Regions from separate parts of the Mesorhizobium sp. WSM4821 genome, predicted to be linked through region 2. Evidence: predicted binding sites of a transcription regulator. Region 2 holds the regulator's gene; the other holds the start of a gene.
The links. Region 2 encodes LexA, which represses DNA repair genes until DNA is damaged. Its sites were predicted from a motif close to TGTTCNNNNTGTGTTCNG; they were not measured.
Positions count from the first base shown of each region.

Region 1: AC0NID_RS04900 (DNA recombination protein RmuC) is a predicted target of LexA. The motif match lies at 2,097-2,114, and genes of this name have one in related genera.

Region 1 is NZ_CM148371.1:1,067,395-1,071,027, reverse strand. Features, by position in the region: gene AC0NID_RS04910 (transglutaminase-like domain-containing protein) at 1-235, shown strand, start outside; gene AC0NID_RS04905 (GFA family protein) at 339-743, shown strand; gene AC0NID_RS04900 (DNA recombination protein RmuC) at 792-2,063, opposite strand; gene def (peptide deformylase) at 2,169-2,714, shown strand; gene fmt (methionyl-tRNA formyltransferase) at 2,725-3,633, shown strand, end outside.
Region 2 is NZ_CM148371.1:4,468,318-4,471,950, reverse strand. Features, by position in the region: gene AC0NID_RS21670 (molybdopterin molybdotransferase MoeA) at 1-1,010, shown strand, start outside; gene lexA (transcriptional repressor LexA) at 1,116-1,853, shown strand; partial or broken gene AC0NID_RS21660 (ComEC/Rec2 family competence protein) at 1,847-3,633, opposite strand, start outside.

The DNA.
Region 1 (3,633 bases), 3.4 Mb from region 2:
GCCGAAGCCGTGGGCGAGCATGGATTTCTGCGCCTGGATGGAGGTCTATCTCGGCGGACGCTGGCATGCCTTCGATCCGCGGAACAATGCGCCGCGCATCGGCCGCATCCTGATCGCCTCCGGCCGCGACGCAGCCGATGTGCCGCTGACCCATATCTTCGGACCGGGCACGCTGGCCGGTTTCAGAGTCTGGACCGAGGAGGTAGTCGAACAGGCGTCGGCGCAGCAGTCTTGAACCACCGGATGGTTCGCGCGTTGTGATTGCTTGTGGAGCTTCGGCGGGGTGTGCGCCGTTAAGCTGCGAGCGTATCAAGGCGTAGCTGAAGGGAGGAACGAAGATGAAAATCGACGGCGGCTGCCATTGCGGCGCCATCACTTACGAGGCGGAGGTCGATCCGGAAAAGACCAATATTTGTCACTGCACCGATTGCCAGCAGCTGACCGGCACAGCCTTTCGCGTGACCGTGCCGGCCCCGGAGGATCACTACCGGATCACCAAGGGCACGCCGAAGGTCTACATCAAGACCGCATCGAGCGGCGCCAGGCGCGCTCAGGCCTTTTGCGGCGAGTGCGGTTCGCATCTCTATGCCACGTCGGTCGGCGACGGGCCGAAAGTCTACGGCATCAGGGTAGGCACGGCGCGGCAGCGCGATGAACTGGTGCCGAGGCGACAGCTGTGGCACCGCTCGGCGCTGCACTGGCTGCCGGAATTCGAAGGCACGACGATCGTCGAGGAGCAGTAGCGCCAGATCCTACCCCAAGCTTCCGCGCCCAACCTTCGGCTCAATATCTCAGTCGTCGCCTTCGACGACCCTTAGTCGCAGCTGACCGGTTTTGGAGTCGGCGATGCGCGCACCCGCTTCGGCCATTGCGCCCCCATGCGTGGTCTCGCCAATTCCCGCACCGCCCTCTGCCGGCTGAACGCCGAACTCCAGCGCCTCGATCTTCTGGCCGCGCTTGGTCACTTTCGATGTCGAGACCAGGATATCGTCGATGTCCTTGGCGGACTGGCCGAAATGGGTCTGCAGCTTGCGCACCCGATCGTCGAGGCGCGAGACGTCCTCCATCAGCCGGATGACCTCGCCCTGGATCAGATGCGCCTGCTCGCGCATGCGGGCATCCTTGAGAATCGCCTGTATGACCTGGATCGACAGCATCAGCAGCGACGGCGAGACGATGACGATCCGGGCGCGGTGGGCTTTATGGACAATCGCCTCGAAATTCTCGTGGATCTCGGCGAACACCGATTCCGACGGCACGAACATGAAGGCGGTGTCCTGCGTCTCGCCCTGAATCAGGTATTTTTCGGATATATCGCGGACATGCACCTCGATGTCGCGCCGAAACGACTGTGCGGCGACCTTCTGCGAATCGGCGCCTTCGGCGGCACGGATGGCGTTCCAGGCTTCCAACGGAAACTTTGCGTCGATGGCAAGCGCCGGTGCGCCGTTCGGCATCTTCACCAGGCAATCGGGCCGGCTGCCGTTCGACAAGGTCGCCTGGAATTCATAGGCGCCGTGCGGCAGGCCGTCGGCGACGATCGCCTCCATGCGCGACTGGCCGAAGGCTCCGCGCGTCTGCTTGTTGGAGAGGATCGCCTGAAGCTGTACGACCTGGCCGGCGAGCGACTGGATATTGCCTTGCGCCATATCGATGACCGCCAGCCGTTCTTGCAGTTTGGCGAGGCTCTCATGCGTCGATTTCGTCTGCTCGGTCATGGTCTGGCCGAGACGGCCAGTCATTGCGTCGAGGCGTTGGCCGATCGACTGCGTGAGTTCGGCCTGCCGTGCGCCGAACACTTCGGCTATGGCGCCCATGCGGCCCTGCATTTCGGCCTGGCTTGCCAGGATGCCGGCCATCCGCGCCTCGGCGTCGCGGGCATGGTCTGCGGCTTCCGCGGCCGCCACCGCACGCGCCCTGGCCGACCGCCAGAGCGCGCCGACGACCGCCATGAACAGGCCCAGGAACAGGATCGCGCCGAATGCCAGTGCGTGGCCGAGCGTGATCGTCGTGGCGCCAAGCCGGGCGACAGGTTCGGACAGGATTGATGTCAGGTCGTTCATATGGGACAGCATAGATGATTCGTCCCGATGGCACAGATCAAAACGTGAACGGCGCTTTCAAACCCCCGGTTGACGCTTTTCGCGCGAGGTCTTAGGTGAGACGCCATGTCGATCAAGCCTCTCATCATCCTTCCCGATCCCGTCCTGCGCCAGGTTTCGAAACCGGTCGAGCGCGTCGACGGTGCTTTGCGCAAGCTCGCCGACGACATGCTGGAGACGATGTATGATGCGCCCGGCATCGGTCTGGCGGCGATCCAGGTCGGCGAACCGCTGCGCATGCTGGTCATCGACCTCGCCAAGGAGGGCGAGACGCCGGCGCCGCATGTCTTCATCAATCCCGAGGTCCTCGAGAGCGCCGATCAGCGCTCGGTCTACGAGGAGGGCTGCCTGTCGATCCCGGACTACTATGCCGAGGTCGAGCGCCCCGCCGCCGTGCGCGTGAAATATCTCGATCGCGACGGCAAGCTGCGGGAGATCGAGGCCGAAGGGCTGACGGCGACCTGCCTGCAGCACGAAATCGACCATCTCAACGGCGTGCTGTTCATCGACCATATCTCGAAGCTCAAGCGCGACATGGTGGTGAAGAAGTTCAAGAAACTCGCCAGAGACAAGGTGTCGGGCAACAAGGCGCCGGGCAGGCTGGTGGGATAAGGCTCAAAAAATGCCCCTGCGCGTCATCTTCATGGGTACGCCTAAATTCTCGGCGCCGACGCTGCGGGCGATCGCCGAAGCCGGGCATGAGATAGAAGCCGTCTACACCCAGCCGCCGCGCGCCGCCGGTCGCCGCGGGCTGGAACTGACGCCGTCGCCGGTGCAGCGCGAGGCGGAGCGGCTGGGCATCACGGTGCGAACGCCGGTGTCGCTGAAGAACGATGCCGAGCAGCAGGCGTTCCGCGCCTTGCGGGCCGATGTCGCCGTCGTCGTCGCCTATGGATTGCTGTTGCCCAAAGCCATTCTCGAGGCGCCGCGGTTTGGCTGCCTCAATGGCCACGCCTCGCTGCTGCCGCGCTGGCGCGGCGCCGCACCCATCCAGCGCGCCGTCATGGCCGGTGACACCGAGACCGGCATGATGGTGATGCGGATGGAGGAAGGTTTGGACACCGGCCCGGTGGCGATGGTTGAAAAATGCGCCATCGGCCCCGATATGACGGCCGGCGACCTGCACGACCGGTTGATGATCGTTGATGCCGCGCTCATGGTGGAAGCACTGGCCCGGCTGGAAAGAGATGCCCTGACATTTACCACACAGGCGACGGCGGGGGTGACCTACGCCAAAAAGATCGATAAAGCGGAGACGCGCGTGGACTGGACGCGGCCTGCTGGCGAAGTCCACGATCATATTCGCGGCCTGTCGCCCTTTCCCGGCGCATGGTGCGAAACCGAAATTGGCGGCCGCTTGGAACGGCTGAAACTGCTTCGCTCGACGCTTTCAGATGGCGCCGGCGAGCCGGGAGGAATTCTCGACGACCGGCTGACGGTCGCCTGCGGTTCAGGCGCGATCAGGCTGGTCGAAGTTCAACGTGCGGGCGGAAGGCCCATTACCTCGCAGGAGTTTTTGCGCGGGGCCAAG
Region 2 (3,633 bases):
TGCCGGCAAGACTTTCGGTGATCGGCATGGCGCCGGCCGGTCGCGGCTTCACCGGGACGGTCGGTGAGAAGCAGGCCGTGCGCATCTTCACCGGCGCGCCGCTTCCCGCGGGCGCAGACACGATCGTCATCCAGGAAAATGTCCGCGACCTCGGCGGCGGCAACATCGAAGTGACCGCATCGACGGTCGAAGGCCGCAACATCCGCCGCCTCGGGCTCGACTTCTCGAAGGGCGACGTTCTGCTGGAGAAAGGCCGCCTGCTCGATCCGGCGGCTTTGTCGCTGGCCGCGTCGGCCAACCATCCGCAAGTCAGCGTGGTGAAACGGCCGCTGGTCGCCATCATCGCCACCGGCGACGAATTGCTGCCGCCGGGCAGCGACCTTGGCCCCGATCAGATCATCTCGTCCAATGCCTATGGCGTCGCCGCCGCGGCCCGCTCGGTCGGCGCGCGTGCCCTCGATCTCGGCATCGCCGCAGACCGCAAGGAGGCGATCGCTGCGCTGGTGAAAAAAGCGGTCGAGGCAGGAGCCGACGTCATCGTCACGCTGGGCGGCGCCTCGGTCGGCGATCACGACCTCGCCCATGACGTGCTGACCGGCGAAGGCATGACGCTCGATTTCTGGAAGATCGCCATGCGGCCCGGCAAGCCGCTGATGTTCGGGCGGCTGGGCGACATCCGCTGCATCGGCCTGCCCGGCAATCCGGTGGCGAGCCTGGTCTGCACGCAGCTCTTCCTGAAGCCGCTGCTTGCGCGGTTCGGCGGCCGCGCCTACCGCCAGGACATGCGTGAGGCACGGCTGGGGACCGCGATGCCGGCCAACGACGTCAGGCAGGACTATGTACGCGCCGTCGTGAAGGAAGAAGCCGGCGTGCTGCTGGCGACACCGTTCGCCATCCAGGATTCCTCGATGCTTAGAATGCTGGCAGAAGCCAACGGGCTGATCGTGCGCGAGCCGTTCGCTCCCCCAGCTGCGACTGGCGCCGCCTGCAGCGTGCTGATGCTACGCTGAACAAAACGTCAACACATTCATTAAACTTTAAACGGTTGCAGAACACAACTGGAACAGATAGTGTTTGTTCTGGGTTTGTTTTTCTGATTCTGTCGGGGGTTCGCGATGCTGACACGCAAACAACATGAACTGCTAATGTTCATCCACGAACGGCTGAAGGAAAGCGGCATTCCGCCTTCCTTCGACGAGATGAAGGAGGCACTCGACCTCGCCTCCAAGTCGGGAATACATCGGCTGATCACGGCGCTGGAGGAGCGCGGCTTCATTCGCCGCCTGCCCAACCGCGCCCGCGCGCTTGAGGTGCTGCGCCTGCCCGATTCGATCGCGCCCGGCCTCAATGCGGCGCGCAAATTCTCGCCAAGCGTCATTCAAGGCAGCCTTGGGCAGGGCAATCTCGGACGACAGATCAAGCCGGCGCCTTCACGCATGCCTGCGGCCGGAAATGACGACGACGTCGTTGCCACCGTATCCATCCCGGTGATGGGCCGCATCGCTGCCGGCGTGCCGATCGATGCCATCCAGCACCAGACGCATTCGATCTCGGTACCGCCGGACATGATCATGGGCGGCGAGCATTATGCTTTGGAGGTCAAGGGCGATTCGATGATCGAGGCCGGCATTTTCGACGGCGACACGGTCATCATCCGCAACGCCGACACGGCGAACCCGGGAGAGATCATCGTGGCATTGGTCGACGAAGAGGAAGCGACGCTGAAGCGATTCCGCCGCAAAGGCGCCTCGATCGCCCTGGAAGCCGCCAATCCGGCCTATGAGACGCGCATCTTCGGGCCGGACCGGGTCAAGGTGCAAGGCAAGCTTGTCGGATTGATCCGGCGTTACTGAGCGGCGGCTTTTTTGGGTTTCTCGGCCTTGCGGTATGGCGGCAGGCCCCTCGCCTCTCGAGAAAACTTTCGCTGCACATGCCAGGGCCGGTACGGTTCTTCGACGGCGAAACGAATTTTTGCGCGCGTCGTCGCCGATTGCGGATCGAAGAAGACGGCGGCACTGCCCATGCGAGCGAGTTGCCGTTTGGTCACGACGAGGACCAGCGGATTGCGGCAGGGATTGTAATAGGCTGTAGCATCGTCGATGACGATCAGATCAGCAAAGGCACAGGCTGGCCGCGCGGTTTTGCGGTCGTCGGCGAGCGCGACGATCGCGCCGGACGGATGCCGGGCGAGGCACAGACCGGCAGAGCAGTAGAATGGCGCGCCCGGCGGCAGGTCCGCCGGATCGGTGATGTTGAACTGCATATCTGTTTTGGCGAACGTCTCCGGCATGATGATCGTCTCGGCCTTCAGGGCGTGTTTCCAGTTGTCGATGGTAAATTCGTTCGGACGCGCCCGGTTCACGGCAAACTCACCGCCGCCGATTGGTAGAGCGACCAGCCGCGCATTCTCCGAGATCAGCACGTCGGGCGTGGGTGTGTCGGAAATCGTCAGCAGGCCGGCAAGCGCGAAAGGCAGCGCCGCAATCCGCAGCCAGGTCGTCGCCATGGTTGCGATGACAAGTGCGATCGTCGCCAGCAGGACCGACTGCATCGAGATCAGCCCGACCGCGTCGATGGGCGAGCGCTCCGAAATCCATCCGGACACGACGATCATCGCTGTCAGGCCCTTGCCCATCACATAGAGGAAAGGCCCGTCGGCACCGAACGGCATAGCCAGAGCGCTGAGCACGGGCGAAAGGCATGACCACCAGCGAGACGATCGGCATGATCGCCAGATTGGCGAACAGGCTGAGTGGCGAGACCCGCTGGAAATGCCATATGGCAAAAGGCGCCGTAGCGCTTCCCGCGATGATGGAGGTCATGGCGAGGCCGCTCATTGCCACCAGGAATTTTCGTGTGACGAAGCCGAGCGGCGATCGTCGCGGCGGTGGCTCGGTGGCCCTGCCTGCGCGGTAGTCGGACCAGCCGGCATAAGCGCCGACGAGGGCCGCGGTCGCGGCGAAGGACATCTGAAAACTCGGCTCCACAACCTCATGCGGCGACACGACGACGATGACGGCAATCGCCGAGATCGCCAGATTGCGCATGGTGAGCGCCGCCCGGTCGAACAGCACGCGATCAGCATCACCGCCAGCATGATGAAGCTGCGCTCGGCCGCGACCACCACGCCCGAAATGATCAGATAGGCCGCGATCGAAAAGAGTGCGGCCGCGGCCGCGTATTTTTTGACCGGCCGTCGCGAGGAGAAATCGGGAAACAGCGCGAAGGCGCCGCGCAGCAGCCCCATGACCGTGCCGGCAACCAGCGCCATGTGCAGGCCGGAGATGGAGATGATGTGATAGATGCCGGTGCGCCGCATCGCCTCGTTGATCTCTTCGGGGATGCCGGCGCGCACGCCGACGACCAGCGCGGCGGCAATCTCGCCCTCGGCGCCGCCGATGCTGCCGCGAATATGGTCGGCGATGCTCTCCCGCGCGTTCTCGACCGCTGAGGAAAGACGCGCGGCAAGCGGTGCACCATCTGGCGAAGCGCCATCCGGGGGAACAGTTTTTGGAGTGCCAAGGAAAAAGCCGCTGGCGCCAATACCGGCGAAATAGCTGTCGAAGGAGTAATCATAGCCGTCCGGCTGCACCGGGCCGGTTGGTGGCAGCAGTCTGACATAGCCGGTCACTT